3 regions of the Clostridium sp. LXY-7 genome follow, and region 2 is predicted to be linked to each of the others. Evidence: riboswitches for the same ligand, from Rfam matches in the RefSeq annotation. Region 2 holds a riboswitch; each other region holds the start of a gene.

Region 1 (9,251 bases), on a different contig from region 2:
TCAAAGTAAGGTTGTAATTCCTATGCATTACGCTACTCCTAATCTAAAGTTTTCTTTAGAGGGCGTGGAAAAATTTCTAAAATTTATGAAGAACGCTACTAGAGTTGACAGCAATACTTTGTCTATTGAAGATAAATTAGAGGACATAAATAAAGTAATTATAATGAATTGTTAATATAAATAAAATGCAAAGCACTTTATTTTAGGTAAAGGTGCCGTAGGCATAGGTAAATACTCACTGCGTTCGTGGTAATGCGTCACTTTGTGACGGGTAAGGAGCAACCTACAGTTGCCCTTACCTAACCACGAGCAAAGCGAGTATTTCCCCGAAACCGAAGGTTTCTTCTTACCTGTGCCTAAGGCACACCTTACCTACAAGCCTCGCTTGAATACTAGTGAGCATAGCAAACGCTTCACTGCAACGTAAGTTGCACTTATCTACAACTTTCTAATGCTTCTATTATTTTATTTTCCCTTAAACTATTAGGAACATCAATTATTCTTTGATTGCTAGATCCTCTAAATTTTATATCTTCATTCTTAAATTTTTCTATAAATTTTCCATCTACTAATACATCTATATTATTAATTAATTCTTTCCACTGGCTATTGGTTTCTAATCCTCTTAATATTTCTTCAAAGGTATATCCAGTATAACACCACACATTAAATCTATCACTTCTAACCTGTTTAGCTATTTCACTAAATCCCTCACCTTGTTCAAAAGGATCTCCCCCTGAAAATGTAACACCCTTTAAAAGAGGATTTGTCTTTATATCTTTTATTATATCATCAACTTTAAATTCTACTCCACTATTAAAATCATGAGTATCTTTATTAAAGCAATTCTTACAGTTATGCTTACATCCCTGTGCAAATATAACTCGTCTCATTCCTGGTCCATTTGTTAAACTCTCATGTATTATTCCTGATAATCTTACTGTTTTATTTTTCACTTTTCTCACCTCTTAATAAAATACACTACATGCCGTTATCTATAATGTATCATTTTTCTGCTTAATATAATATAACATATCTTTCTATATATTTTTTAGATAAATATAACTGTAGATTTAAGTGAAGCCTACGGTTTCACTTCACTAAAAAATGACCTTGTAGTATTTTGAAAATATTCTGCATTTATTTATCCTATTATTGTTATTACCAAGAATTTATCTTATAATTAAGATAACTATTTTCTACATATTATGATTTAATTACCGAAAGGAGGGCATTAATGGAAAAGAGATATTTAGCGCCCGTATTTACTTTAGCTATGGCTACAGCTTTAGTTGCAAATCTTGATGATGTAGCCCTTGCGAGTTCTAATGAGAAATCTAGTTCCTCTTCCTATTCGTCTACTGGTGTGGTTACTGCAACTGTTCTTAACGTTAGAGCTAACCCTAACACCTCTAGTAATATAATAGGTAAACTTTCTTATAATACAAAAGTTAATATTTTAGAAATTAATAACGGTTGGTACAAAATTAATTATAATAATTCACTAGGCTGGATTTCATCTGATTATGTTAAATTAGATAATTCGAATTCCACAGCCCAAAATAATAAATTTGGTACAGTTATTGCAAATTCTTTAAATGTTAGAGATGGTAATAGTACATCGCATAATATTATAGGTTCCCTTCAAAAAGGAAAAGAGGTTGAGATATTAGAAACTTCTAAGGGCTGGCATAAAATTAAATTCAATAACTCTACTGCCTATGTAAGTGCTGATTATATATCAACACCTGAGAATAGGCCTAATAGAGGCGATGAGGATACATCTACCCCAGCGCCATCACCTAATGGAACTATTGGAATAGTTAATTCTTATGGCCTTAATTTTAGAAAAGGTCCTAACACTAGTTATGAGATAATATCAGTAATCCCATATAATGGTCAAGTCCAGATAGTTGGTGAAAATAATGGCTGGTATCAAGTAAAATACAATAACACTTTAGGTTTTGCAAGCAAAGAGCACATTACTATTAGTAGCGGAGTTATTACTCCTCCTGATAATGGAAATAACACAGACGAATCTGTTGATCCTAATGTAACAGGGAAAATTGCCATTGTTAATGTAGATACTTTAAATATCAGATCTGGTCCTGGTGACAATTATGAAGTTATAGGTAAATCCAGATATGGGAATAAACTTCCGATAATTTCATACTCTAACGGTTGGTATAAAGTTAATCTTGATACTTCATCAGGTTATATAAATGGGGATTGCGTTACCATAGTGAATGAAAATATCTCTACACCTCCTATTGTTAAAGAAACTCCTTTAATAGAAAGCACATACACTGAAGCTGATGTTATTGCGGAATCTGAAAAATATTTAGGAGTTCCTTATGTATGGGGAGGTTTTACCCCCCTTGGATTTGACTGCTCTGGGCTAGTACAATATGTGTACAAGCAATTAGGTATAACTCTTGAAAGGTCAACCTATTATCAAGTTCATCAAGGAAAAACTGTCAGTAGAAGTGAACTAATGCCTGGTGACTTAATATTCTTTACCGGCACGCCAAATGACCCTAATGACATATCTCATGTGGGTATTTATAAAGGAAATGATTTATTTATTCATTCACCAAACCCTGGAGATTATGTAAGAGTTTCAAACTTAAATTCTGCATATTATGATAGTAGATACTATGTATCTAAAAGAATAATTACACCTTCAAAATAAGGTGAAGAAAGATATGATTAAAAGAAGCCTGTATCCAATGTGGACAGGCTTCTTTTGATTATATATGAATGCTTATATATTATAAACTTTTTCATGATTTTCTTTATGTGTTATTCTATCTTCTCTCTCAGCATACTTACCTGGTCCAAATCTTTCATCAAGACTCAGATATCCTGTAACTCTTGATATTCCTTGAATATCTGTACTATTACATTTAGGGCATTTAAACTTATCTCTTTGTATATAAGTTCCACAGCTTCTGCAATATTTTATATGATAATTGATACCTATATAACTTATATTAGTATTATTATATGCATATTTTATTATATCCATAATGGTCTCTGGTGTTGGGTAATCATCTATTTCTATGTAGCTTATGTGACCAGCATTACATAGTTTATGATATGGAGCTTCTATATTTATCTTATCAACTATAGATATTGGAAATGAAACAGGTATATGATAACTATTTGTATAATAATCTTTATCTGTTACTCCTTTTATTTCTCCAAAAACCTTTTTATCTTGCAGTATAAATTTACCACTCAAACCCTCTGCTGGTGTGGCATAACAGCTCCAGTTCAAACTTGTTTCAACCATCATTCTATCTGTAAAACTTCTTATATATTCAACTATTTCTATCCCTAATTTCTTTGCTTCTTCCGTTTCACCATGATGATTTCCTATAAGGGCTGTTATGGTTTCAGCAAGTCCTATAAATCCTATTACATAAGTTCCTTGCTTTAGTATAGGTTCTATAGAATCATCTGGCAACAACCCTTCTGAACCTTTCATTAATCCTTGACCAGCCACAAATGGTAAGTCTTTAACCCTTAGTTTCTTTAACAGTCCATATCTATGCATTAAAGATTCACTAGCCAACTCTAACCTACTGTCTAATAAATTATAAAATTTATCTATATCACCATTAGCAAGTATCCCCACTCTTGGAAGGTTAATTGTAGTTGGAGCTATGTTTCCTCTTCCCTTTGTTCCAGGTTCTCCATTTACATTGCCCATTAAATATGTTCTGCATCCCATAGTTGCTGGAACTATGCCTTGATCATAATAAACTTTATTAAAGTCTGCATCAATATTCATAAAAGTTGGGTTCATTCTCTTGCTTGCTACTCTACATGCAAGTTCAAATAAATAATAATAAGGTTCCCCTTCATTCTTATTTACACCATCTTTTACCCTAAATATTATATTAGGGAAAATTGGTTGCTCACCATTACCTAATCCTTTTTCATATTGCTCTAAGAATATTTCACACACCATTGCGGCATCCTTAGATGTTGGTAATCCTATATTTACAGAACTAAATGGCACCTGTGATCCTGCTCTACTATGCATAGTATTTAAATTAAATACTACTCCTTGCATAGCTTGTGCTACTCTGCTTCTTAATTTTTTCTCTACTAGCTGTTCTATCTTCTCATTATCTATTCCTAACTCAACTAATTCATCTCTAATTTCTTGTCTAGTAGGATCTACAAATATGCCCATGTCGTTATCGAAATCTGGATGGGATTGGCCACCAAACATATCATTTTGGGTAGATTGAAGAAGTATACATGAAAGCTCTGCTGCTGATTCTATTCTTTTAGGAGGTTTTATCGTTCCATACCCAGTATTAAAGCCTCTTTCCAAAACTTCTCTAGTAGGTATATGAAGACAGTTTGTAGTTAAATTATAACTATCTAAATCATGATAATATAAATCTCCATTTTCATGAGCTCTAGCTAGGTGCTTAGGCATATTATATAAGTTATGCCACTTGTTTGACTCAGATGCTATTCTTAATAATTTAGAGCTGAAATTATTACCTACATTTGCATTATCTCTATCCGTCTCAACTCCAATTTGATTTATAGCCTTCATCAAGTCAGATTTTATTTCTCTTAATCTAGTTCTCTCTTTTCTATAGTTAGCATAGGCTATTCCTATAGGTTTATGTCCATTTTCTAAAAGTGTTCCCTGTACTATATTCTGTATTTCCTCTACTGTAAGCTCATTAACTTCAAGATTTTCTATTCTCTTTATAATTTTTTGTGTTAGCTCGATTTTCTCGCTCTCTTTTAAATTATAATTTATTTCATCAGCTGAACCTTTTATAGCTTTCGTTATCTTAACAGAATTGAATTCGACCTTTCTTCCATCACGTTTAACGACAAAAATCATTAATTCTACCCCCTTTATTTCCTTACAAACAATTTAAATTATATCCCACAAAATCTTTCTAATCAATTTGTGAGTAACTATGAAATTTCATCCTTTTTTGAATAAACACTATCGACTTCTAAGCCTATAGTGTTTTACAACAAAATTTTAAGTTGACAATTAATAATTAAATTTCTATATAGTTTAATTAGAGAAATGCATAAAATAATTTTCTCTGATAATACTATAGTTATTATTTAACATAATAATTAAGGTCAAATATTTTTAGAAGGGAGTTCCGTATTTTAGTCATGTTTTAATGACAATACCGTGGTTACACGGGATTTTAAGCCCTTGGAGTGTTATCGACCTAACAGGAGTAGCATAGCAAAACTGAACACTATGAAAAGGGAAAAAATTATATATTTTATAATTTTTATAACGGAGATTTATATGAAAACAGGAACAGTTAAATGGTTTAATTCAGAAAAAGGCTTTGGCTTCTTAGCCGTTGAGGGTGAGGAGGATGTATTTGTACATTTTTCTGCTATTGGTGGAGAGGGATATAAAGCATTAGAAGAAGGTCAAAAAGTTCAATTTGATGTAGTTACTGGAGACAGAGGTCCCCAAGCTGCAAATGTAGTAAAAATTTAATAGAGAAAGGCAACCAGAAGGTTGCAGGTAAGCACTCACTTTGTTCGTTAGAGAAGGGCAGCAAGCTGCAGGGAAGCATTCGCTTCGCTCACTAGTTAAGGAAGCTTTTGCATTGCAAAAGCAATTATATCAAGTGCTTGTTCAAGCCACTTCTCTGACGCTGTCAATTCTCTACGCCTTTGGCGTACTTCTCTGCAACCTACGGTTGCTATTATCTAAATAAATTGCTTTGCAATTTATTTAAGGAGTATAATAATGATTGGTAGACTAATTGATAAAAATAACCTAGAAGCTTTTGTAGAATTTATTGATGGTAGTACCTATTGCATTACACTAGATAAGATCCCCACTAACTCTAAAGTTGGAGATGTGGTAAATATAAATTCTTCTATTCCTACTAATGTACAAAATAGAAAAACTATAGATTTTTTCTAGTATATTGATGTTTAACTTTTTTTATGCTATGCTCTTATTGAGCAAATTAATAATAAAAATTGTGCTGGGGGTGCCTGTGGCTGAGAAATGAGTTTTCATTAACCCTTAAACCTGAACTAGGTAATGCTAGCGTAGGGAAGCGTTTAATAAACTTAACTACATTTGTTAATTAACGTATTCCTATTGGAATACGTTTTTTTAATTCTATCTATTTAAAATTATTAATGAAATCTCTAATAATTTTATTTGAAAATCTACTACCCCTTTAAGCACTAAAAGGAGGATTTTATGAGTATTTTAGAAAATCTAGAGAAAATTTCAACCAGTTGGACTACCATCTTAACCTTAATAGGTATTTTTCTTCTATTTTTAGCCTTTATTAAAATAAAGAAGGTTAAATTTAGCTCAAGACTTGTAACTCATATATCATTAGCTGTTGCCATGAGTGTAGTACTACAGTTTTTAAAGCTATTTCAATTGCCCTTTGGAGGGAGTGCTACCCTTGGTAGTATGCTACCTATAATTCTTATATCACTTTTATATGGACCTTATATAGGTATATTTACTGGTTTTGTATATGGAATATTAAATTTCATCATAGGACCAGCATACATACTTCATCCTATCCAAGTGTTATTTGATTATACTTTACCCTTTATGGCTATAGGGCTAGCAGGATTATTTAAGGATAATAAATTCTTAGCTACTTCTGTTGCTTTTGGTGGTAAATTCATATGTCACTTCATAGCCGGAGTAGTGTTTTGGGGAAGCTATGCAGCAGATTATAATTTAACTCCTGTAGTTTATTCCTTCCTATATAATGGTTCCTATGTTTTAGTTGATGCCCTAATATGTATAGCTATAATCTCTGTAATAGATGTGAAAACTATTATTAGGAGAATTTCAGTACAAGCTTAAATTATTTTTAAATATTTTATCCCATTTTAAAAAGCTCTGTTTTAATATATCGTTGGTCTTTGAACTACATATTAAAACAGAGCCTTTATTAAAATCCTTCTGGTTTTTCCTTAGTTATACTTATATTCCAGATACCTTGCTCATATTTATTAAAGCAATAGTATTGCACTGGCTTTTCATTTCCTTTAGTTTCGAAGGTTATTATAGACTTATATCTAGTACTTGTATATCCTTGAGTTTTTACATTAAGTACTATATCATAATCTTCTTTTTTAGAGTTATCCTCTATTAATTTCACATTAGGTATATTTTTTAAGCTATCCTTAAAATTTTCTATATCTAGGGATAATTGAAATTTTGCTACATCTATATCTGATCCTATATTAATCCCTATTTTTTTTGATTTCACATCTCCTTGATTATAGGTTTGAATAGCATTTATTATAGTATTATAGTAAACTTCATCAAAATCTATAGGTTTTCTAATATTAGAAAAGTTTTTTATTATATCGTTATCAAGTCTTTTAGATACAATAAAATTTTGGGTATCACTATAAAAATTAGCTACTTCATTTTTATCCCATCCCGCAATATAATTAAAAGTTCTTACATCCGTAGGTGATACATGAATTTCAAATATATAATCCGGCTTTATAGTTGTCTTTTGTTCTACTACTTTTGCCTTAGATAATATTTTATATATCTCCTTTACTGCATCTTTATCTGTAACCGTAAATTTATAACTCTTGTCTCTAGTACTTTGTATACTTATTTTCATTGATCTTCCTTCCGCCATATAGGAAAATTCTTCATTATTAAAGATACTACATGCCGTGAAAATAAATATACTAAATGCAACCAACATAATCCCTATAAGTTTTCTCACTTTTTTCACTTTCGTCCTCCACTACTGTTTTTCTTAAATTATAATATTTGTTTATGAGTAAATCAAACTTTACTATTCTTTAAAAGAAAAAGTTTTTACAATGTTTTCAAATACTACTTTAGTATTTTCCTTTAGATTTTTATCTTTTACAGAAAAACTTATCTTTACCACACAATTTTTATACGGTATATGATATTCATAATTTCTATTTATATTTTTGGCTTGAATACTTAAATCATACTGTATTAATTTGCTATTGATGTTATTTATATTAACATCTTCTACAATATACTCCTTTACGCCTAACCCTTTTAACTCCTTAAAGGTTTCTTCTAATGCCATGTTAATATCATCATTCATTACCTTTACCGATCCATTAATACCTGCATCATTAGAAATAAATTCACTAATATAAACACTTTTTCCTATTCCATTATTTCTAATATTAATTAACCAGTCGCTTGGTAGATTGTATTTTATATTTCCATTTGATATAGTATACTCTTTAAATTCTATCATATTATTTTGAGTTAATGTAGCAACTTTTAGCTTTTCTTCAAAATATCCTCCAAATACCATTATAGTTATCATAAGTATTGACAATACACCTGCTAAAAGTAGTTTTCTTTTATTTTCCTCTAAGGCTCCCATGTTCCTATACCTCCTTCTTATAGTACTATAATATGAAAACCTTTGAATTTGTAGAACATGAAATATATGCTTAAAAATATATTAAAATCTCCTAAAACAATTATAACCACAATTAAATCAAATATAAAAAACAGGCTATTATATAAACACTTTTAACTCTTTATTTGAAAAGTGTTTATGTAATAGCCTAAATTAAAATTAAAGTTTCTTTGTTACTAGTTCCTTTTCATTGGCACCACTACAGTGTTAGCTTTAATATCATAATACATTAACCAATGGCCTTCATCCTCATTTTTTTCACTAGGCATAAAAGTAACAAAGCCTGTTTTTCCACCATATGGTTGATCTTCTATACTCTTAGTTCCTGGTATTGCATAAATTATATGCTTAAGTCTCCCTGTATTATCCCATTTATATCCAATCATAAAATGCTTATGTCTTGAAATATATGGATAATAACAAACCATAGGATAATATACTACCGCATATTTATTATAATCATACATACAATACATGTCTTCTATCTTATTTATATGAGCTTTGTACCATAAACAGTTACTCATATTTTTATTTGCTCCGATTTTTTCTAGACCTTTTATTATACCTTTAAAAAATTCTCCCATGTTTCCTAATGGATATTCTAAATCATCAACTAATTCCTTAGCCATATCCTTATATTTTTTCTCATCTTCTTTTTTATCTTCTTTATATTTGTCTTTACAACCATATTTATCTTCCTTAATCTTCTCTATTTGTTTTTCATAATCATCAAAATATCCATGATCTTTCTTGTTCCCACATGAACATTTTTCTTTGTCCATCTCTTTATGATGCCCTTTCTCTTCCATG
Region 2 (12,137 bases):
ATTAATTTAGTATATTTTATAACATAAAAAATGTGATGTCAATATTGGAATATTCGTAAAATTTATATTTGATAGAAGCTGGAGCCATATGTAATAGTGTATTATTTATAAGGCTCTGTGTTAATATAGAATTGATAATGAACTATATAGCACTGATTACAAACTATTTTCAAAGGATAATTTGATAAAAGTTCTTATTTAAATAAAAAGTGAAATTACAACAACTATTTGAAATAGATCTGATCTTAAATAAAGATATTACAAATGATGATGAAGTAATTTAATACATATATGGTTTAAATAATCAAAAGTTTGAAATATTTTATAAATATATAATAAAATTGAACGATATATATATTAAATCAAGTGGATATAAAGGTTAACTATAATAATTCGCTGATTAAATGAAGAAACTTTAAAGTTTATAAAGGGAGAGAATAATTTTGCATGAAAATAATTTTATAATAATTAAATCTGAGGATAATATATTAACTGAGGGAGTGGTAAAAGAATTTACTAGAAATAATTTATCAATTACATATAGAAATAAAACTAAACTTCAGAAAGGAGAGAAAGTTAGAATTAATATTTTTGATAAGCTAAATGGATTATTCGTTTATGATGGAGAAATTAGAGAGATATTAGGTAAGGAAATAATATTGAGTAATATAAATTACATAAAGAATTTTCAAAGAAGGTCAGAAGTAAGATTGGATGTTAATGCTAACTTTCAGATTAACGCATTAAAAAAAGAAAATGAAGAAATTATAACCTTAGAAAAACCAATTTTAGTTAATGTTAAAAATATAAGCGCTAGTGGTATATTAATTAGATGTGATTTAGATATCCCAGAAAGTGTTTCTGTGATTATTGATATGAATATCAAAAATAAGATTATAAAAGCCCTTGCAAGTATTGCAAGAAAATATAAAGGAAAAGATGGATATTATTATGGATGTGAATTTAATGATTTAAGTGAAAGCGAAAAAGAACATATAAGAACAACTGTAGTTGCTGGACAAGCAAAGTTATTACAAAAAAAGAATTTTATAAATTAAAGTTCGAATCATTCAGAGGTTATCCGCAATCTTTAAAAACATTATGTGAAATAAATAATAACTGTGGATGTTTTCAGAATAGTAAGATATAATAGTTGTGTAAAATAGAATAAATGCTAGGGGTGCCGAAAGGCTGAGAGATACTTTATTGTATAAACCCTTTTACCTGATCTGGATAATACCAGCGTAGGAAAGCTTAAGTTATATTATGTTATAAAATTTAAGGTAGACATTATATGTAATTATATATTTATGTATTATAACATTAATCTAGAAGAGTTTAAAAGCTATATTCCAAGCTGGGATATAGCTTTATTTTTTTACAAAAAAAGGAACAGCCCCAGGGGTCGTTCCATTATATGGAATGCCCCCTGGGGTAGTGACAAAATATGGAGGGATAACATGAGAAATTATAAAATGCCTACATTGACTATTGCAGGTTCAGATTCTTCAGGAGGAGCAGGAATTCAGGCTGATTTAAAGACCTTTAGTGCTATAGGAACCTATGGAATGAGTGTAATAACTGCAATTACAGCACAGAATACTCATGGTGTATTTTTAGTTGAAGATATAAGTGAGGAGATGATAAAAAAACAGATGGAGGTGGTATTTGAGGATATAACTCCTAAGGGAGTAAAAATAGGAATGGTATCAAGCCCAGATATAATATTAGCTATAGTGGAGGGTCTAAAGAAATATAGACCAAAGTACTTAATTGTAGATCCAGTGATGATATCTAAAAGTGGATATTCTCTTTTAAAATCAGAAGCTAAAGAGAATTTAATTAAATATCTTATTCCTCTAGCATATATAGTAACACCTAACACTATGGAGGCGGAAGAGATAACAGGAATGTCCATCAAAACTGTTGAGGATATGAAGAAAGTAGGAGAAAAAATCCTAGAACTTGGACCAAAGTATGTACTTATGAAGGGTGGACATCTAGATGGGGATGCAGTGGATATACTTTTAGGAAAAGATTTATTTAAGATTTTCAAAGAAAAAAGGTTAGATAGGAAAAATACCCATGGCACAGGATGTACCATATCCTCAGCTATAACCTCTTATCTAGCTTTAGGATACCCTATTGAAAAAGCTGTGGAATTAAGTAAAAGATACATAACAGAAGCTATAAGACAAAGCTTTGATATAGGCGGAGGAGTAGGACCAGTAAATCATTTTTATGAATTTAAATAAATTACGAAGTAATTTATTTAGTGAATTGCGCCCAAGGTACAGAGAATTGGCTTTGCCAGTGAATTGCAACCTATGGTTGCAGTGAAGTGCGCCTTTAGCGCAGATGGTTGACTGCGTCAGAGAGAAAGCTTTTGCCTAAGCAAAAACTTCTTTCCGAAGTTAGTGAGTAACTCTCTGCCAACAATGTGAGTAATTCGCTGTGAGCAAGGCGAACACTTCTCTGCGATCATAGGTCGCAATTCACTTAATAAAATGCTTCACACTTTATTAAAAGGAGGATATATTATGTATAAATTAATCAGCAAAGTGAAAGAGGCAAATCCATTAGTGCTTCATTATACAAATGAGGTTACTATAAATGACTGTGCTAATATGACCTTAGCAGTAGGAGCAAGTCCGCTAATGAGCTATTCTCATGAAGAGGTAGAAGAGATTGTAAGCATTGCAAGTGCTGTAGTTATAAACATTGGAACTATGAACTCCTCACATTTAGAGTTATTCCTTAAGGCTGGAAAAGCTGCTAATAAATATAATAAACCTGTTATTTTAGATCCAGTTGGTGTATTTGCTACTAAAACTAGAACTGAGTTTACCAATAGATTATTGAATGAAGTGAAGTTTGATGTGGTTAAAGGAAATGTAGCAGAAATTAAGCATATAGGAGGCTTTGATGTTAATGGACAAGGGGTAGATTCTTTTGATGATGGTGAGGACATTGATGAGATAATTAAAAAAATATCTAAGAAATTGGGCTGTATAATTGTTGCTACAGGAAAAGTAGATGCTATTACTGATGGTCAAGAGATAATAAAAATTAATAATGGCAATGCAAAACTTAAAGGAATAACCGGAACAGGATGTATGACAGCAAGTCTTATAGGCAGTTATTTAGGATGTACAGATAATAAATTAGAGGCAGCAACAATGGGTGTACTTACTATGTCTTTAAGTGGAGAGATAGCGGATTATAACAATTTACCTATAGCTAGTTTTAAGGAGTCACTATTCAATACCGTATACACTTTAGATGAAGAGAAATTAGAGAATTATGGGAAGGTGGTTAGACAATGAAGTTTACAGATTACTTGTTTGAAGAAGTAAAAGAAATATGGCTGGCATATTTAGAGCATCCCTTTATAAAAGAAATAGCAGCTGGAACTCTTCCAAAGGAGAAGTTTAAAGCCTATCTTATACAGGACTATTTATATCTTAAGGAATATGCAAAGTTATTTTGTATTGGAGTGGTAAAGTCGTCTACTATGGAGGATATGAAATTCTTCTACAATTCTACAAAAGGAACCATGGAAGATGAAACTGAGGTGCACATAAAATATTTAGAAGGCTTCGGAATCACTCCTAAAGAGGCTGAAGGATATGAAATGAACTTAACAAACATAAGCTATACAAGCTATATGAAGGGAATAGCATTAACTGGAGATTTAAGGGCATTAGTATCAACTATACTCCCTTGTACTTGGAGTTATTATTATATAGGACAACACCTGCTAGATACTACTGAAGGAGCTTTAGAAAATAACTTTTATAAGGAATGGATAAAGAGTTATGGAGAAGAAGGATTTAAGATATTTTGTGATCAGTGGATAGAATATACAAATAATTTGTGTAAAGATTTAGATGAAGAGGAAAAGAAAAAACTAAGAGATATATTTATAAATTCTAGTATTTATGAAATGAAATTTTGGGATATGGCTTATGAAGAGAATTCTATAAATGAATAGGTATAGAAGGGTATAAGAGTGAGTTTTATGTTAGGTATAACATCAATAGTAGCAATAGGAATACTTTTGATATACATAATAGATTTAAAAAAACAGAACTTTACTATCAAAACAGTGGTTACCATAGCTATGTTTTCAGCTATATCTTTAGTTTTAGGTATGATTCAAATTATAAAATACCCTCAAGGAGGAGGAATTAGCCTATTTTCTATGTTACCTACTATGATGCTATCACTACTATATGGAAGAAGAGTTGGTGTTACAGGGGGAGTAATATTTGGACTACTGAAAATGCTTTATGATCCCTTTGTAGTTCATCCAATTCAATTCATTCTAGATTATGTATTATCGAATATGGCTTTAGGATTAGCAGGTGTCTTTGGAAGGGAAAAGAAAGTAAATATTATATTAGGAGCATTATTAGCCACAGCATTAAGCGTTTTTGCTAGTGTAATTTCAGGAGTGATTTTCTTTGGAGCCTATGCACCAGAGGGAATGAACCTATGGCTATACTCAACTATATATAATTTTACAAGCGGTGGAGTTGAAGGAATAATGACTACCATTTTAATAGGATTTTTACCAATGAAAAGATTGTGTAATTTTGCATATAGTAATGGAGAGGTGAGTAATTATGATAGATAAATTAAAGCTTTACTTAGTAACAGATTCAGATATATTAAAAGATAGAGATTTTTATGAAGCTATAGAGGCGGCATTAAAGGGTGGAGTTACTATGGTACAGCTTAGAGAAAAAGAGTGCTTAGGAAAGGAATTCTTAGAAAAAGCCTTAAAGTTAAGAGAGATTACTAGAAGATATAATGCAGCCTTTATTATAAATGATAGAGTGGATATAGCTCTATTGTGTGAAGCAGATGGAGTTCATGTTGGACAAGATGATATTCCAGCAGCACAGGTTAGAAAACTAATTGGAGATAATATGTTACTTGGAGTTTCTGCAAGAAATTTAGAAGAAGCTCTAGAAGCAAAAAAGGCGGGAGCAGATTATCTTGGTGTGGGAGCTATGTTTACTACTAGTACAAAATTAGATGCAGAGTATGTAACCTTAGATACATTAAAAGAAATTCAAAGCAAGGCTCAGCTACCTACAGTATTAATTGGAGGACTAACTCTTGGAAATATAGATATCTTCAAGGAGTGCAACATAGATGGATATGCCATAGTATCGGCAATCTTAGGGTCTGAGAATATATATAAAGAAAGTAAGAAATGGATTGAAAAAATAGGAGTATTGAGGATGAATTAAAATATTATATCGGCAAATCCTACTTAATATAATGTAGAAATTTAATTACAGTTTATATATAAACTAAAATCACATTTAATGTGATATAATCATATTCTAAGGATAAATAGTATTAGGAGATTAGTTTTAATGAGTTGTTTAGGAAATATTATTTGGTTTATATTTGGAGGATTTTTTAATGCACTTGGATGGTGTTTGGTAGGTATACTTTGGTGTATAACTATAATAGGAACACCAATAGGATTACAGTGTTTTAAAATGGCAGGACTTCAGCTTGCTCCTTTTGGTAAAGAGATTGTTACAAGAGATGATGGGGGAATGAATATTGTACTCAATATCTTATGGTTAATTTTTGGAGGATTAGAGCTAGCTCTAGCAAATCTAATTAGTGCCGCAGTATTATGTGTAACAATTATAGGAATTCCTTTTGCTGTGCAGAATATAAAACTGGCAAAGTTAGCACTTATGCCCTTTGGAAAAGAAGTTCGATAAAAAAGAAGCACTTAGCTTCTTTTTTTATACCTACTTAGAATCTTTATTATTGTTATTATAATCTTCACATATTTTTTCAAAATTAGGTATCAGTAGGCAGCCAATGCTAAAGGCGTGAGCATTGAAGGTAGTCCTTCTTATTCTATCTTCAATTTCATCTATTCCTCTAGCTCTAATAAATATAATAAACACATCTTTTCTATCTGTAGTTCTTACATTAATAGAACCTCTGTCATTAAGATAATAGAGATTTGCTATTATCTCACATTTCATGTCACAAGAAATTTTATACTCTTGTCTTTGTATGCTTTCATAATCACATATAACAAATAAATGTTTATATAGTTCAAAGAGTATTTGAATACGAATTAACTCATTTTCAAAGGGAAGAATAAATGCCATCTATCGCTGATTTAACCACTGATCAAAGGAAAGTTTAGACCAATTACCAATTGGTGTTGGTGGATATCCAGGGTTTAAAGGGATTTCATTTATTAATGGAGCTACTGGAGAAATAGGTCGAGGTACTGGGAGGGGAGGGTCTATGTGAGTTAATCCACCTATGGCAGGTTCGGCTGTACTCCATGCAACTATGTCACCCTTTCTGTCTAAGAGATTAGTACCTCTAAGTAATCCTATCCAAATTTCAGTCTTAACTGACCAAATATAATTATTAAAGATATATGCGACCCATTTTAATGAAGCATCAAAAACATTTTCACGATCTACAAGCCATCCAACAAATTTAGCATTTTTATCAAATAGTGGTTCAACTAATAGTTCCATTTTCTTTATCTCCTTTGAATTAGGTTTGGGTTTTAATAGATTATTTTTCAGTTTTAGCAGAATGTTTCTCATTTTCATTAGACTGGTCTTCCTTTCTAATAGGTATTAATAATTGTCCAAAGGTATTTGAAAGAAGAAATTTTTCTACATCCACAATATTAGCTTCTACCTCTTCAATGCCTCGACCTAAAATATAGGCGGAAACAGTGTTATCTTTCTCAATATTAAAAAAGATCCATCTCAGATAAAATAAAAAATATAATGCTGCTATTATCTCTATTCTACAATCGTCAGGAACTATATAATCAATTTTTATGCATACTTCATAACCATAACAAAAAAAATCATTATATAACTGAAGTAATATAGCAAATCGAAGAGCTTTACGCCTTTCAATAATTACTAAATTCATGTGTAATCAACTCAATTTAGTGTTTGTATATACTATGATTTTCAAGGGAGAAATATGCTTTTTAGAAGAAGGTAATATTTATATGCGTATAGATTTCAAAACATAATAGCTGTAAAAGTTTTACTTTAAATTGTTAGTTGTAATGAATTATTTAAAAGGAAATTTTGTAAAAAAAGGATTATTTTAATTTGCATATAATTACTATCAATGAGAGTAATGAAAATTTCACTTATATTACTATTTGGAAGTAAGATAATGAAGAAATTTTTAGCAGTTATTAACGTAAAAAATAGATTTACTAATATAAGTCTTAAAAAGATATTAAATTTAATTGGAATGAGATTAAGAAGAGTTACACCTAGTAGAATAGTATTACCATTAATAAAATCTACAAAGGCAGGGATAAATTTAAATGTAAATCAATTAGCATCTCACTATTAGTAGGATGAAATGTATTAGATGCAGTAAAAATGAGTGTAAATCCTAAGGTTATTGAAACTAATAATGTATCAGCTGTAGCAAAGAATAGTATAGCTCAAACAGTATTAAATATATGAGAAAGATTTAGATAAGCTATTAGTAAAAGGGGGAAAAAAGCATAAGTTTTGTAGATACAAAGGAAATAATTTCAATGCAAAGGGAGGATGGATCTATATAGTTAAGTTCAAGGATATAGAAAAGGAGGCGTTGATTACTCAAGAAAATTATGAGGATATAAAGAGGGTATTTTTAATAAATTAATATTTAAGGCGGTGATCTTATGGATAATATATTTGAAAATATTATATCTCTTAAAGTTTATAACGGTATATTTTTAATAATAGGGGTGTTCATATTAATAACACTAGTGGTAAAGTTATTTAAAAATACCTTTATAATTCATACTACTAGCGATAGTGGATGGAAAAATTTTTTCTTATTCACATCGGGTATAATATCTGTATTTACTAGTGGGAATATGCTACTCATTATACTATATAACAGCATGGATATAGAAGCATTAAAAGTTATAGGATTTGGAAGCAATGTGGATGTGGATTATAGAAATATGCTTATTCAGCATTTAAGAGATAATTTCTCATCCATGATTAAGTTATTAATTATAGCGGTTTTAACCTATATTATATATGTGATAATAATGAAGAATATAGAAAAGGAATTAGAGGAAATGAGGAAAAAGGTAGTTCATAAGACACTGAAGAAGCAATAGAATCTATTTGTATAAAAAATTAAAGTTTTGTAGCATTGAATCAAATATACATAAAAGGAACGTATTTTAGATAGGATTTATTTGGGTAGTTAACAGAAAAAAGCAACCTTAATAATTTATACAATAGTTGCAATATATGGTAAAATAATAACGTGAAAATAAATAGACTTGCAGGGTTTGTTTATTATATGAAATTATAAATTGTAAGTGTTTAAAAAGAGAGGTAAAGATGATAAAAAAATTAGATTTAAGAAATAAGGATACATTAAATCAAATAGTACAGTTACAATTGATCTCCTATAGGGTTGAAGCAGACATCATTGGATATGATGAAATTCCGCCCTTAAAAGATACTATTGAGACATTAAGTAAATATGAGGAAACCTTCTATGGTTATTACATGGAAGAAACTTTAGCAGGGCTTATTGCTTATAAAATAGAAGGTGATACTTTAGATATTTGTAGAATGGCTATAAATCCACATTTTTTTAGAAGAGGTATTGCGCAAGAATTAATTAAATTTGTTGAAGAACTAAATAATGACGTAAGAAAAATTATGGTGAGTACTGGAAAGAAAAATAACCCGGCTGTAAGATTATATTTAAAGTTAGAATTCCAAAAGGTCAAGGATATTAGTATTTCTAAAGATCTATGTATAACAATGTTTGAAAAATATTTGAGAGGTGATTTTAAAGTGAATAGATGTGATTGGTGTAGAGATGATGAACAATATATAAAATATCATGATGAGGAGTGGGGAGTACCCGTATATGATGATAGAGTGCATTTTGAATTCTTAGTATTAGAATCAGCACAATCAGGTTTAAGTTGGATAACTATACTTAGAAAAAGAGAAAATTATAGGCTCATTTATGACAATTTTGATCCTGAAAAAATAGCTCAATATGATGAAGAAAAAGTTGAAGAGATGATTTTAAATTCAGGGATTGTAAGGAATAGAAAGAAAATTGAAGCATCTATAAATAATGCTAAGGTATTTCTTCAAATACAAAAGGAGTTTGGAAGCTATGATAAATACATATGGAGCTTTGTAGATAATAAGCCTGTAGTCAATGGCTATAGTAATATTTCCGAGGTTCCTGCTACCACAGAGCTGTCAGATAAAATAGCTAAGGATTTCAAAAAAAGAGGATTTAAATTTCTAGGCTCCACAACCATATATGCTTATCTTCAAGCAGTAGGAATTGTAGATGATCATTTAGATTACTGCTTTAAAAAGAATATATCAAATTAGAGATGATAGAAATAGAATTAAGAGAGAAGTTCGATAAAAGTGGGAATAGAAACACGTAAATATAGCTATGAAAGTTAGTATTTTAATGGAGGATCTTACTTTGAAGGAAATCATTGAATATATCGAGAGAAATAATACAAACAAAAGATTAATAAATTAATAGAGATATATGATAAAGAAAGAGATGAATACAATTTAGAAGAACTAATAGTAAATAAAGACACAGTTGTTTTATTGGAGGGTGTATTTTTACAGAAGAAGGAGATTGCACCTTTTTTAGATTATATTATATTTTTAGATGTACCAAGAGAAGAAAGATTAAAAAGAGTAGTAGAGAGAGACACATATATAGGGGTAAAAGAAGAGATAGAAAACAAATATAGAACACGATATTTTCCAGCAGAGGATAAATATATAAGGGAATATAATCCAAAAGATAGAGCACATTTGGTATATGTAAATTATTAGAGGGAATGATGAGGAGATATTTATGAGTACGATAAATAATAAAGAGATAATACTAAATCAATATAAAGATGATAATAATTTAAATTCAAGAATGGCGCTTCACAGCTTTAATGAAAATAAAGTAGATTGGCACCAGTGGAGTTTTAATAAGATGGATTTTAAGGAAGGGGACAACATTCTTGAATTAGGTTGTGGTAATGGGATGCTTTGGAAGAAGAATAGTGAAAAAATAAATAATAACTGCACAATAACTCTTACAGATATATCAGAGGGTATGCTTAAAAGTGCTAAGGATATGCTTAAGGAGGTTAGGCATGACTTTAATTTTAAAGTTATTGATATTCAGAATATAGATTATCCAGATAATAGTTTTGATGTGATAATAGCAAGACACATGTTATATCATGTTCCAGATTTAGATAAAGCACTTTTAGAGATAAAGAGGGTGCTAAAGCCAAAAGGTACTTTTTATGCCACAACCAATGGGATTGATGCTATGAAGGAGCTAGGGGAATTAGTGAGAAATTTTGATGAAATCATAGATTACTCACCTGAAAAACATGTGAAGAGATTCGGGTTAGAGAATGGAAAACCTCTATTAGAGAAATATTTTAATTTTATAACTATAGATGAACTAAAAGGAAATATTTCAGTACCAAATATAGAACCTATTATAAGCTATGTGCTTTCAACTCCATACAATGCTAAGGAAGTGCTAGTTGGAGATAAACTAAATGAATTCAGAAAATATCTAGAAAAAGAGCTCAATAAAAAAGGTAAGATAAACATAACTACAAGTGCAGGTATATTTAGTGTGAAGAAATAAAATCATTATTTACTTAGAAATGGAGGAGATTTCATGGAATATAAGATAGGCAAAGATGTGCCAACTTTAGAGGAAGCTAGATTATTATTAGAGGAAGGTAGCAAACTTAATCCTGGCCCTTGGATTGAGCATTGTATAAATGTAGGGAGAGCAGCAGAGCTTATTGCTGAGCAGTGTGAAGGGCTAGATCCGGAGATTGCCTTAGTGCTGGGAATGTTACATGATATTGGAGTTAGATATGGTGTTACTTATATGAAGCATACCCTTTTAGGATATAACTTTGCTATGGAGAAGGGACATCCATTATTAGCAAGGATTTGTTTGACTCATTCTTTTAACATAAATGATATAAGATGTTCCTTTGGAAGATGGGATAAATGTAGTGAGGAAGAATATAGTTTTGTTAAAGATTATATATCAAATATAGAATATGATGATTATGATAGATTAATACAGCTATGTGATGCACTAGCCTTACCAGAAGGATATTGTTTAATGGAAAAAAGAATGGTGGATGTAGCACTTAGACATGGAATACATGAATTTATAATACCAAAATGGAAGGCCGTTTTTGAAACTAAGGAGTATTTTGAAAAGAAGATGGGAAAATCAATATATAGTGTATTGCCAGGAGTTATAGAGAATACCTTTGAAATGTAATATCATCGATTTAATATAGTAACTAAATTAGCGTGTGCTTGGGTAGAAAAGCATTTAGGACATTAAGTTTAAATACTTTGAGGAGGCTTATTATATGTTCAAGCTTAAGACATTAAGATTAGGAATAGTTCCTTTAGATTCAAAGAATTTAAACATGTGTATAAAGGATTATAAAGAATTTGAACATGCTATAGGGGCAGTAGATACAAAAATTGTTCTTAGTGAAAGAGAAAAGAAGGTTTACAACATAAGACTTAATGACGTCAAGAATAATCCTGATAAGTACATGTGGTATACTGTTTGGATGATAATTTTAAGAGAAAATAATCATATAATCGGCAATATTATGTTAAAGGGTGAACCGAATGAAAATGGTGAAGTAATAATAGGATATGCTATTAAAAGGATATATAGATGTAATGGATATATGACAGAAGCACTTGAATCTATGATTCAATGGTGTTTTCAAAATAATAGGGTAAAAAGTGTAGTTGCTGATACTTTAAAGGAGAATACATCATCACAGAAGGTGTTAGAGAAGATAGGTATGAAGAGATATAAAGAAGATATAGAATGCTATTGGTATAAAATTAGTAAAGGTATATGAATATAAAATTTTATTTAAATTTAGAAAGGGATAAATTTTAGTGAGGGATTAGAGATAAAATTATTTTCTCATTAAAGATAAGGGATAGTATGAATATAAAATGAAATTCATTATATATTTGCGTTAAAGATATGAAGAGAGCAGTAAATTTTTATGAGAA
Region 3 (12,137 bases), on a different contig from region 2:
CAATTAAAACCCTTAGCCTAAATAGATTATTCTTTTCATGAGAAAAAGCGTATTTAATGGAATCAAAGATATCAGAATATATACTTAAGGCAATCTGTCGAAGCTTGTCCTCTAGTATCCCACAGGAATAATCAGGATTTAAATAACTCTTTTCATATCCCTCCTTTGTAATTTCATAAAATAATTCATCATTCTGCTGTTTTAGTATTTCAAGGTTATTATTTTTAAAATATTCATCATTTAGAACTTCCTCCAGTTGAATTAGTCTTTCCACTAAACAAGAAGCCTTTTTCAAAAAATTCTTAAACATTTGTAACTCCCCCTTTATTAGTTAATCCTATCTCCCAATCCTTATAAGTAATATTATATACTCTCATTATAATACTCCTTTATTTTATACATTAATTTAATTCTCCCAGACAAATAAGCTCATTGTGTTATAAAAAAACTGTAAGAAGCCTTAGCCTTCTTACAGTTAAAAATCTATATTTATTTTCATGCAAAAGTGTGGTTGATTTTACCATGATTAATCAACTATTCTTGTGAAAAAATGTGAACTTAACTCTATAAAACGACTTCTTCTACTTACTAGCATAAAGAAAAACACAATAAAGCCTATAGGCTTAGGCACTAAACTTATTACCATATATTCATTTAAGTATATTTATTAAAAATTTGTAATAATCATTTTATTGATACCTCCATACTTAAGATACACCAATTATATAAAAATTACAAATATATATCAATATTTTTGTAAAATTACTATATTACCTTATTTTAACATAAATTCTTCAGAAACATTTCAGAGTAAGCGGTTGAACATCCAGCGTGAGGTCATAGATCAGCTAAAGTTATAAACTTTAGAAGAGTTGGATTTGAGTACTAATATCTAATATGTTTAACTATTAGTGGGTTTTAAAGACCGCACTTCAGCTCCACCACCATCGAAGAATGAAGCAAAAGGACTTGAACCCTCGTGGTTTAGTCCTTTTGTTTTTGATATACTATGTTCAGATTTGTAATCGCTATAATTATTTTTGATTAACTGGTATCCATACTTCCACTTCTGAGTCTGCTGGATTACCGTTTAATAGGATTTCAGCAATGGGGTTTCCACTATATTCATAATCGTATTCTTCAGTAAGAATTTCTTTAAATGCCTGATCTTCAAGTTTATCAAATGCTAAGCGAGATAGTCCACCTTTCCCAACAAGAACCAGATATTTTCCCTCTGAGAATAAAACTTCTTCGGTTTCATTAATCACTGGTTGTGTTGTTTTAACACCTGCATAATAGAAAGTGTTGCACCTATCAGTTGTTACTGCTCCGTAACCGTAATTACACTCAGAAATTGGCTTAAGTAAAGACATCTTTCCACTTTGAATTATACCTTTGAAAAATTCAGTTTTTTGATTAGAAAATTGTTCTGAATGAATTTTTTCTGAGCCTTCTAATTTTGTTTTAAAACCTACGAAACGAAAAGCCTCTTTTTCTTCAATTTTGAAATTACTCATTTCAAATCCCTCCATATAATTTTTATTTTAAGTATAGTTATACTTTATCATGACCATTATGACATAAGTATGTCATAATTAAACTTGAGGTGAATCTTTTTTATGAAAATCCAACGTCTGATCGCAATTATCATGCTTCTTTTAGAAAGAGAAGTAGTACCCACTAGTGAACTAGCTGAAAAACTGGAAGTAAGTAGGAGAACAATATTCAGAGATATCGATGCTTTAAATATTGCAGGAATGCCTATTATGGTAACTAGAGGTTCTACAGGTGGGGTAAGTTTAATGAAATCTTATAAAGTTGATAAAAAGCTATTTACTCCAAAAGATGTTCAAAGCTTAATAACCAGCTTACAAAGCTATAATCAGTTGCTAGATAATAAAGAAATCGCTAGTACTTTGACCAAATTGCAGAGTATGACAGAGAAAAACGATTTATTAAAACAAAATATTAGTAACCAAAACTTCTCAATAGATTTAGAATCTAATCAGGGAAATCGCTCATTACGAATATTGCTTAAAGTTATAGAAACAGCAATGAATGATAAGCGATATTTGTTATTCAATTACACGGATAAAAGTGGTGATGGAACTTCTCGTAAAGTGGAATCTTACAAAGTAGTTTTTAAGGAAAGCAGCTGGTATTTACAAGCCTTTAGTATTGAACGAAATGATTATAGAATATTCAAGCTGGCCAGAATGAGTGATGTTCAGCTATCAGAAGAAACTTTTACTCCAAGGGATTTTGTACCATTACCAATGGATGATTCGAATTGGATGACAAAAGATATAGTAACAGTAATTATTAGAATAGATAAATCTTTAAAAGATAAAGTAATTGAGCGATTTGGGGAAGACTATATCATTGCTCGTAATGAAAATAATTATATTGCGAAATACCCCATTGTAGACAATGAAGATGGGTATAATGTACTTCTTAAATTTGGCAGAAAATGTGAGATCATTGAACCTCTAAGTGTGAGACAAAATTTCAAAAAATACTTGATGAAAATTATGGAGAGATACGAAGATAATTAGTTTTATCACAGGGCTCAAGAGAAACGCTGTCATAGAAGTCCGGAATGTAAACACTGTGTCTCTCGAAAGTGACGTACTGTCTGAGCGGGAAAACGGAGGCAAGAGCATCAACAACGAGATAGACAGTCAACAGGTTAGTAATATAAAGTGTTTCTCATTTTTGTGTTTTATCATTTCTATTGTTAGCTCATTGACAGAGCAACACTCTGTAAGTTACAATACTGACAGAGTGCAGCTTTGTTAAGAGATATGTTATGTCCAGAGATTATTGCCCCAAATGCCATAAGGTACAAAACATGCTGATTTCCACTGTCGATACAATTTTGATAGAGTTTTACAATATTCCTATTTATCATGAATTGGACAATCCTATTGTCACCACTTTGCAGATGTTTATAGTGAAGTTAGCGGTGACAATAATACTAAACCTGCAGTAATTGGTTGAGTGACTTATGCTAGAAGAATTAAAGCTTAAATTGGTAAATTTACTTGTATAAGAGTGAATTATATAAATGCACTCTAGAAAAAATGCATAATATAGTAGGAGGAAAAATGAACAAAATTTGGAATTCGATTAAAAATTTTTTTGCATATGAAAATCAAAGAATATTCAAAATAACATCTATTTTTTTTATGATTTTGGTTTTAATAACAGGTATTTTAGTAGGAGTTTTGCAAGTAAAACCAACATCAGTACCTTCAGAATCGGATGCAGATTACACAGCTTATAGGCAGATGCTTGATAATCTGAAGGCTATGACGGTAACACCACATCCAGCTGGCTCAGAAGAGATTGAGTCAGTACGCTCATATATTCTATCACAAATCAGAGAAATGGGATTAGAGCCTATCATTGAAACTGAAGTTTACTCTATTGAGAAACTGAAAAGCGAGTTAGGAGAAGAAAATGAAATAGAAGAATATATTCGAAATGAAGTTCATATTAATGAAAAAGATGAACTTATACTAAAAAATATTTTGGTTAAATTAGATGCGCCGGATACAGATCGAGGAGTATTAATCATGGCTCACTACGATACAGAAAAAGGTACTTTGGGAGCAGGCGATAACACGATTTCTGTTTCTGCTTTGCTTGAAGCTATGCGAAAGCAATCAAAAAATAATGACTTAAAAAATGATTTATATTTTTTACTCTGTGATGGTGAGGAATTAGGAACCTTTGGTTCGAAAGCATTTGTAGAATCTCATCCAGAATTAAAAACGTTGGTAGATCTTGTTATTAATGTGGATGGACGCGGTAATCGTGGTGGATTACTGATGTTTGAAACTTCTAATTATAATTATGATCTTATGCATTATTTTAAATCAGCAGTTTCTCATCCCATAGCTTTTTCTTTTACAGCAGATTTATATCACAAAATGCCAAATGTTACCGATTTGACTAGATTTTTAGATGCAGGATATTCAGGCCTTAATTTTACAGTGACAGAAGGTGTTGAAAATTATGGTGCAATGTCGGATAATTATGAAAACTTTAATGATAAAACAGCATATAATTATTTAAAAATTGTTGATTATAGTGCAAAAGAGCAATTTCAAGGAAATAATTCAGAAAAAGAAGGAATTTATTTTCCGTTTTTACCAGGTCATTTAATTTTAATGAATGGTGATGTAGCTTTTTTCCTTGCAGTATGTGCTATTTTTGCTACTTTAATTTGGTTTGTTTTACAAATTAAGAATGGAAATATACAGCCACATCAAATCTTCATTGGAATGACTAGGTTGATTGGAACAATATTTATCATGGCTGCATTAAGTTGGGGCATTATAAGATTAGCGGCAAATATATTTAATCTGACTGAGACAAGCAATACAGAAGTTCTTTTTATTGTTCAAACTATGATATTTGCCCTAGTTAGTCTATTTATATTTATTCTTCGAATGAGAAAACAATCTATTGTTGAGGCTATTGCAGATTTATTACCACTTCAATTAATACTCATTATAGGGACTACAATCTTTTTTAATTCTATGAGCTATCTGTTTTCATTAACAACACTAGGATTATTATTTGTATCACTTTTAGGAAAGCTAGATATAGCTAGATTCATAGGAACAACAATCATTGGTATAGGAATATTACTATTATATGTGCCGATTTGCTGGTTACTATATGTGTCGCTTATGCTACCAATAATTCCAGTAGTCACGGCCTTGAGTGTATTACCAATTTCAATCATTGCAGCATTTTTTACAACTAAACATGTTGAAGAAAAATTCTAATAAAAAGATATATATAACAGGAATACTATAGAATTTTCTGAATTAGTCAAGGGTTTATAAGGATTCATTTTATATCTAAAACTTCTTTTGTAACTTGACCATATTGCTACTATGGAATATAATCAATATTAATAATATTCTTAATATTTGCGGGGGGACTACATAGTAGTTGAGAAGGTAAAACCTGACCCTTTGAACCTGTTGGTTAATACCGACGTAGGGAAGCAAATCACATACGAAATTTGTATATGATTAGGGTGCTTCTCTGTGTAGAGAAGTACCCTATTATTATTTAACATAGGGTCATTAGGTATCTGAAAATAAATAATAAGTAAAAGATGGGAAGTATATTTTGAGTTAGACAAGGAAACAGGTTTCGCAGATAGTAGCACTATCTAAGGGTTCTGTTAACGCAGTATAACTCAAAATAGACGAGGATTTTGACTTATTTATTTTTTGAAGATGCCTTAAGTATAAAAATGAATATAATTAACATTTGCGGGGGGACTATAAGTAGTTGAGAAGGTAAAACCTGACCCTTTGAACCTGTTGGTTAATACTGACGTAGGGAAGCAAATCACATACGAAATTTGTATATGATTAGGGTGCTTCTCCGTATAGAGAAGTACCCTAATTTATTATATATACATAAAGGAAAAAAGGAGGAATTTCAATGAAAAAGGTACTTAGTATTGCTGGATCAGATTGCAGTGGAGGTGCTGGAATACAAGCTGATTTAAAGACATTTTCTGCCCATGGGGTGTTTGGAATGAGTGTAATTGTTTCAGTGGTAGCAGAAAATACAAGCCGTGTTATTGATATACAGGATGTTACCCCAGATATGATTGAGAAGCAGATTGATGCCATATTTGAAGATATGGAGGTTGACGCTGTGAAAATTGGTATGCTGTCTACACAACCTTGCATGGAAGCAGTAGCAAGAAAGCTGGAGCAATATAAACCATACAATGTTGTAATTGATCCTGTCATGTATGCGAAAAATGGTTGCCCTCTTATGAATCCTAATTCCATAGACACGCTGATCAAGGTTGTACTACCCTATGCTGATTTACTTACGCCTAATATTCCAGAGGCTGAGAAGATATCAAATATTAAGATAAGCAGTGCAGAAGATATGAAAACAGCGGCAAAGCTTATTTATGATATGGGGTGCAAAAACGTTCTTGTCAAAGGTGGTCATGCTATTGGGGATGCACTGGATATTCTATATGATGGTAAAGAGTTTTATTATTTTGAAACCCAGCGTATAAATACAAAAAATACTCATGGGACAGGTTGCACTTTCTCTTCTGCTATTACTTCCAATCTTGCACTAGGTATGACCATGTCTATTGCTGTAAAGCAGGCTAAAAAATATATTACAACAGCAATTGAGCATTCATTAAACATAGGTAAAGGTAATGGGCCAACACATCATTTTTATGATTTATATAAAAATGGTTTAAATATATAAGTTTCAATAGTGAAACTACATAATACAAATAAGCTTTTTATAAAATTAATGTTGTTAGAACTGCATATATAGACCATGAAAACACCAGCGGAATAGAGGAAATAAAAAAGGAAGCAGAAACAATTATGATATGCTTCCTTTTTTATATGAAATACGATTAAAAATATATAATGTAATAAAAATGGTTTATAACAACCATTCTTCTGCTGTTAATGCGAATTTTTGTAGCTCAGCAAGAAATTGAGAAACATGGTAACCATCTGCGGCTGCATGATGGATTTGTACGGAAACTGGTAGTTGTACAGTATCTCCCTCCTCAAAGTATTTACCAAAGGTTATGATTGGCGAGAGAAATTGATTGTCTCCGAATAAGTTCAAATTGAATCCAGAAAAACTACTCCACGGAATGCAAGATACAGGAAAATTGTTGAGCGTAATTTAGAGGATAATCTTCATATCAAGACCTATCATGATTATTTACTTAGATAGTTTGTGCAGACTCAAAATATCACTAGAAAGTTGACCACAACATGTAGTGGTTTTGGAGCAAAAATCGAGCAAAAATTGGGGTCGAAAAGTACCTTTTTAGCCCGATTTTTTAGGGGTTTTTATAGATGACACCCTAGAAACGCATATTGCATAGAAGAAAATCCAAAGGCATCGGGATGAAAAATCTCGGTCTGCAATCCTATGAAGCCATTTGTCAACGCATCGATCTGCAGTGTAAGTTGTTCCATTATGATTGTGCTCAAGCAGTACAAGATATTGAGCTTCCCGATGAAGAGTGGTTTAACAATCTGAGAGGTATAAGGCCTTCAAGCGAGATTTTTGATCAAAGTATTAAAAAAGCTTGACAGAGCTAAGATCTGTTAATTACAATAATAACAGAGTAAAGCTCTGTTATGGAGGAATATTTATGGCACGAATAGTAAAGAAACCAGAGGTAAGAAAAAATGAACTTTTGGATGTTGCTGAAAAGTTATTCATTGAAAAAGGCAATTACCATGTATATAAAAGCAGGGTTTGTAAAATCTGCTGAAAAAGAGAATCGCTCATGGAGGGACGATTTGATAGAACTTGAATATGAAATGGACTTGGAGTAATTCTCTGAATTAAATTGGTGAAACATTTTTTACAGATGAAAGTCAAACAATGAGCATAGCAAAGGAGCGATTAAGATGTCAATGATTTATTTACCTAGTTGCAAATTTACGGCTTATTCCCCGGAAGCCAGCAAGAGAATAAAGAATTATCTCTCAGAGAATTATGATATTCAAATTTGGGGATGTTGCAGGCCAAGTCACAAAAAGCTTACAAATGATGATACGGTGGTTTATATATGTAATACGTGTTCTGCGTTTTGCAGAGAAGATTCTGCTGCTAAAAAAGTAATTTCTATATGGGAACTATTAGAAGATGATAAGCAATTCCCATTTCCTGATTACGGCCATAAAAAAATGGCTGTGCAAGATTGTTGGCGTGTATATGACAATGAGCCCCAGCAAAAAGCAGTCCGAAGAATTCTACAGAAAATGAACATTGATATTGAAGAATTAGATGAAAACTTTAGCAAAACGAGATCTTGCGGTACTACGCTCTATGAGACGCTTCCTAAGCAAAATGGAGAGTTTGCACCAAAGCGTTTCATTGAGAACGCGGAAGGTCTTTTCTTGCCGCATACGGAAGAAGAGCAGACAGCATTAATGAAAAAACACTGCAATAAAATTGATGCCAATGAAGTTGTCTGTTATTGCATTGCCTGTGTAAAGGGCATCAATCTTGGAGGAAAAAAGGGCATTCACTTATTAGACCTCATGTTAGGATTAGAGCCTAAATTATGAACAGAGAGATGAGAAGAAAAGATAAAATGCTTTCAGAAGGAAGACATTAATGAAAATAGGATTGAATCATATAGTATTATTCACAAGTAATCTAGAAATAAGGAGGAGAAGAACATAATATGGATATAAACATTTTTCTGTTTGATGATTTTGAAACTCTTGATGCATTTGGTCCGGTAGAAATACTCGGATGTCTTTCAGGTTTTCAAATGCGCTTTTTTTCTATAAATGGTGGGGCTGTTAAAAGCAGACAAGGTACTGAAATTATAACACAATCTGTCGATAAAATAAAATATGATGGCATTCTTGTTATACCTGGGGGACAAGGCACAAGATTATTTGTAAATGATAAGAGCTTTGTGGAAAAGTTGTATGAAATTGCATCATGTTCAAAGTACTGTCTGGCAATATGTACTGGTTCAGCTCTACTTGCAAAAACCGGTTTATTAGATGGACGAAGAGCGACCTCAAACAAAAAAGCATTCGATTGGGTTAAGTCTGTAAACACAAAAGTAGACTGGATACCAAAGGCAAGATGGGTTGTAGATGGAAAATTTTATACATCATCCGGTGTATCTGCAGGAATGGATATGTCGCTGGGATTTATTAGCGATATATTTGGGACAAACATTGCTGAAGAGATTGCAAATACTATAGAATATGTCTGGAATTCTGATAAAGATAATGATTTGTTTAATCTATGATATATTTTATATAGGAATATATTTTTCGCCAAGGAACCTCTATATCCTCACCACATCTTTTTGTCGAATCTAGGCATACAGAATTCATTGGCGAATTACGTCGATGTCAGGAAGGAAAATCTAGGGAAAGTATCTTTCGTGATGGAAAATGGCATGATATCATTCATATGTCAATTTTGCAAAATGAGTACTTAGAATAATACAGTAAGCTATTCAGGAGGTTGGACTTACTGAGAAGAATTCTGTCTTGGTTTTACTAGAGTAAATTTTTTTGGAGGTGTTTTATGAGACGATATATTTTAACAGGCACACCAGGAAGTGGAAAAACTTCAATTATTAGAGTATTAGAAACAATGGGTTATTTAGTAGTGGAAGAAGCCGCAACTGATATAATTGCTTTAGAGCAAGTGCAAGGTAATGCTGAACCATGGAAGGATGCGTCCTTTATTAATAAAATTGTGGCATTGCAAAAACAAAGACAAGTACATCTTTCAGCTCTTCCATCTGAAGTTCAAATTTATGACCGCTCAGTTTTTTGTACATATGCTCTAAGTAAATATCTTGGATATGAACCATCTAAAGATACTATGGAAGAAATAAATAGAATTGAGAATGAACAAACCTATCAGAAGACGGTATTCTTTATTGAGAATTTGGGTTTTTGTCAGCCCTCAGAGGCAAGAAAGATTAGCTTTGAGGAAGCTTTATGTTTTGAACATATTCATGAAGAAACGTATAAGTCCTTTGGATATACGTGTATAAAAATTCCACCCGGAAGTGTAATTGAGCGAGCATACAAAATTATAAGCATGTTATAAAATTTATTTTCGTCTTGATCTTATTTTGTTTTTTATCAAATTTTTAAAATTATAATATATATCTCACATTTGACGGTCTGACCATAAGATGTTGTGGTTTTGAAGTGAAAAATGAGCGAAAATCGGGGTTAAAAAGTGCAATTTTTAGCCCTTTTTTTGAGCAATTTTATAGATGGCGTCAGAAAAAGAGAAAAAGGGTAGTAAAATTACTTGGATAATTTTAGGCGTTTTGGCCGGTTTTTTACCACCATTGCAAACCGTTATTAATGAAAAACTTCGCGTTGCAACGGGCTCTCTTTTAGGAGCTGCTTTTATTTCTTTTCTTGGTGGCACGATTATCTTGCTTATTTTGATATTGATTACTCAACGTTGTTTAGAGTTTCCTATTTCATTACCGGCTTTCAAATTTTTATTAGGCTTTTTGTCTAAGGCTTTCAAGAAGCGGGATTTTTGATCTAAATATTTAAAAACAGCTTGACAGAGTTTTACTCTGTTAATTATAATAATAACAGAGTAGAACTCTGTTAGGAAGGAATATTTATGGCACGAATAGTAAAAAAACCAGAGGTAAGAAAAGATGGATTATTGGATGTTGCTGAGAAGCTATTCTTCGAAAAAGGTTATGAAAGCACCTCGGTTAAAGACATTTACGCCGAGGTAAACGGCTCTTTTGGTATGTTTTATCATCACTTTACGTCAAAAGAAGAAGTTTTAGAAGAAGTAAATAAAAAGATGGCAGCGCGGAGATTTGAACCTATAAAGTCAATCATAATTGATAGCAATTTGTCTGGAATAGAAAAGTTACGTAATGTATTATCGCTTACTATAATATCAGCTAAACAAGAAATTACCAATCATTCAAGCAATTCATATAAAAAGAACCCGCAACTATTAGTAATGCATATGCATGATACCCTTGGTATTGCATCTGATTTACTTTCCAGTGTTATAGAGGAAGGCATAAAAGACGGTACGATTAAAACTGAACGGCCCCATGAGCTATCGCAAATGATTTTGTTATTCCTAAATGTATGGGTAAATCCATGGATATGTCAATGGTCTCCTGAAAAAATGCGAAATATCTTTGTTTTTATGAAAGATATTTTTGACAAAATGGGCGTGCCTGCTTTATCAGAGGATATGCTCCAAGGTTTAAATGAGCTATCATTGCTTGTGCAAGAGGACAAATAGTTGCTTTGTATATTAGATTATAGTGTAACATAAAGAAAGAGGCGACAAAGAGTAAAAGCTTATCGGTGCAATCTCATACCTCTTATAAGAATTAGAATGAAATGTAAGATAAGTGAAATTTATAGTTATATCTTAAGTACATTTAAATGGAGGGGTTATTATGATAACACACAATAATCTCGAAGAATATAGAGGCCCGATTAATTATGATCTTGAATTTGGTGGTGAAACTGATAAATATAATTTTTATCTTAAACTTGCTAAATTGAACGCAGGTGAGGTTTTAGAACTTTGATATCTAAGGAGGACAAAATGTTTACTTTAGATCATATAATAATTGAAACTGACTATCCTGAGAAATTGGCTAAAGAGTTTTCAGAGAGGTCATGTTTCAAATGGAGTTGGAGAGGAAAGGAGAATTATACTAGTGACTGAAAGAGAAAAAATGCAGAATGGGTTCCTATATGATGCTAACTATAATGAAGAAATCGTTAAGGAACGAGAAAAATCAAAGGATCTTTGTTTTGAATATAATCGATTAAGACCCTCTGATTCAGAAAATCAAAAAGCGATTATATCTAAGCTATTAGGTAAAACAGGAGAGAATTTTTATATCACTGCTCCGTTTTATTGTGATTATGGTTATAATATCGAGATTGGAAACAACTTCTATACTAATCACAATTGTGTTATTTTAGATGGTGCCAAAGTAACCTTTGGTGATAATGTTTTTATTGCTCCTAATTGCTGTTTTTCAACAGCCGGACATCCTATTGATTCGGAACAAAGAAATGCGGGATTAGAGTTTGCTAAACCAATAAAAGTGGGAAACAGTGTTTGGTTCGGTGCAGGAGTAATTGTTCTGCCTGGCATTAACATTGGCGATGATGTTGTCATTGGTGCCGGAAGCGTAGTAACAAAAGACATTCCGTCAGGAGTGATAGCTGTAGGAAACCCTTGTAAAGTCATAAGAAAAATTACCGAGGAAGATAAAAGGAGGTGCTGGAAGGATGAAAAGTAATTGGGAAAAGCTTTTATCTCGGTGCTTGTGATTTAGCATGCTTTGGAAGTAATTTCACAAAGCGACTATATCATCGACATTGGCCCCGAGGGTGGTATATCTGGCGGCAGGATTGTACATATTATTCATCAAATAAATGGCGGAGCTAAAACTATAAAAATAAATGAAAAAATTGCAGCCTTAAAAGCGTGTAAATGTTATGTCGAGAACATTGAACAAGGTATTGCTTTAACAGCTCAAAAAGGTACTGTTGGTGAAATATACAATCTTGCTGATAATGAGATTTTCT

The links. A riboswitch is a leader RNA that binds a small molecule or an ion and turns the genes downstream of it on or off. The one in region 2 is predicted to bind thiamine pyrophosphate.
Region 1: another riboswitch for thiamine pyrophosphate. It lies ahead of thiT (energy-coupled thiamine transporter ThiT); the one in region 2 lies ahead of thiD (bifunctional hydroxymethylpyrimidine kinase/phosphomethylpyrimidine kinase).
Region 3: another riboswitch for thiamine pyrophosphate. It lies ahead of thiD (bifunctional hydroxymethylpyrimidine kinase/phosphomethylpyrimidine kinase); the one in region 2 lies ahead of thiD (bifunctional hydroxymethylpyrimidine kinase/phosphomethylpyrimidine kinase).

The regions. Positions count from the first base shown of each region.
Region 1 covers NZ_JBLLJL010000004.1:460-9,710, reverse strand. Annotated here, with positions in the region: gene ACI48Q_RS13320 (MBL fold metallo-hydrolase) at 1-175, shown strand, start outside; gene nrdG (anaerobic ribonucleoside-triphosphate reductase activating protein) at 435-956, opposite strand; gene ACI48Q_RS13310 (SH3 domain-containing protein) at 1,238-2,692, shown strand; gene nrdD (anaerobic ribonucleoside-triphosphate reductase) at 2,765-4,879, opposite strand; gene ACI48Q_RS13300 (cold-shock protein) at 5,312-5,512, shown strand; gene ACI48Q_RS13295 (hypothetical protein) at 5,768-5,947, shown strand; TPP riboswitch at 6,004-6,102, shown strand; gene thiT (energy-coupled thiamine transporter ThiT) at 6,236-6,865, shown strand; gene ACI48Q_RS13285 (YhfM domain-containing protein) at 6,954-7,760, opposite strand; gene ACI48Q_RS13280 (hypothetical protein) at 7,824-8,402, opposite strand; partial or broken gene ACI48Q_RS13275 (hypothetical protein) at 8,618-9,251, opposite strand, start outside.
Region 2 covers NZ_JBLLJL010000001.1:477,984-490,120, forward strand. Annotated here, with positions in the region: gene ACI48Q_RS02280 (PilZ domain-containing protein) at 444-1,058, shown strand; TPP riboswitch at 1,167-1,268, shown strand; gene thiD (bifunctional hydroxymethylpyrimidine kinase/phosphomethylpyrimidine kinase) at 1,461-2,255, shown strand; gene thiM (hydroxyethylthiazole kinase) at 2,541-3,326, shown strand; gene tenA (thiaminase II) at 3,323-3,994, shown strand; gene thiT (energy-coupled thiamine transporter ThiT) at 4,022-4,639, shown strand; gene thiE (thiamine phosphate synthase) at 4,629-5,261, shown strand; gene ACI48Q_RS02310 (YccF domain-containing protein) at 5,391-5,753, shown strand; gene ACI48Q_RS02315 (hypothetical protein) at 5,784-6,155, opposite strand; gene ACI48Q_RS02320 (4-fold beta flower protein) at 6,156-6,539, opposite strand; gene ACI48Q_RS02325 (hypothetical protein) at 6,580-6,951, opposite strand; partial or broken gene ACI48Q_RS02330 (flotillin-like FloA family protein) at 7,207-7,484, shown strand; gene ACI48Q_RS02335 (hypothetical protein) at 7,712-8,161, shown strand; gene ACI48Q_RS02340 (GNAT family N-acetyltransferase) at 8,391-9,416, shown strand; gene ACI48Q_RS02345 (hypothetical protein) at 9,651-9,884, shown strand; gene ACI48Q_RS02350 (class I SAM-dependent methyltransferase) at 9,907-10,710, shown strand; gene ACI48Q_RS02355 (HD domain-containing protein) at 10,744-11,370, shown strand; gene ACI48Q_RS02360 (GNAT family N-acetyltransferase) at 11,465-11,977, shown strand; gene ACI48Q_RS02365 (VOC family protein) at 12,109-12,137, shown strand, end outside.
Region 3 covers NZ_JBLLJL010000010.1:5,309-17,445, reverse strand. Annotated here, with positions in the region: gene ACI48Q_RS20355 (aminopeptidase) at 1-310, opposite strand, end outside; gene ACI48Q_RS20350 (GyrI-like domain-containing protein) at 1,035-1,517, opposite strand; gene ACI48Q_RS20345 (helix-turn-helix transcriptional regulator) at 1,620-2,555, shown strand; gene ACI48Q_RS20340 (M28 family peptidase) at 3,108-4,799, shown strand; TPP riboswitch at 4,941-5,040, shown strand; TPP riboswitch at 5,290-5,388, shown strand; gene thiD (bifunctional hydroxymethylpyrimidine kinase/phosphomethylpyrimidine kinase) at 5,473-6,273, shown strand; partial or broken gene ACI48Q_RS20330 (CatA-like O-acetyltransferase) at 6,460-6,702, opposite strand; gene ACI48Q_RS20325 (hypothetical protein) at 7,190-7,312, shown strand; gene ACI48Q_RS20320 (hypothetical protein) at 7,452-8,114, shown strand; gene ACI48Q_RS20315 (DJ-1/PfpI family protein) at 8,234-8,818, shown strand; gene ACI48Q_RS20310 (AAA family ATPase) at 9,103-9,636, shown strand; gene ACI48Q_RS20305 (DMT family transporter) at 9,809-10,090, shown strand; gene ACI48Q_RS20300 (TetR/AcrR family transcriptional regulator) at 10,177-10,827, shown strand; gene ACI48Q_RS20295 (hypothetical protein) at 10,988-11,122, shown strand; gene ACI48Q_RS20290 (sugar O-acetyltransferase) at 11,255-11,848, shown strand; gene ACI48Q_RS20285 (hypothetical protein) at 11,891-12,137, shown strand, end outside.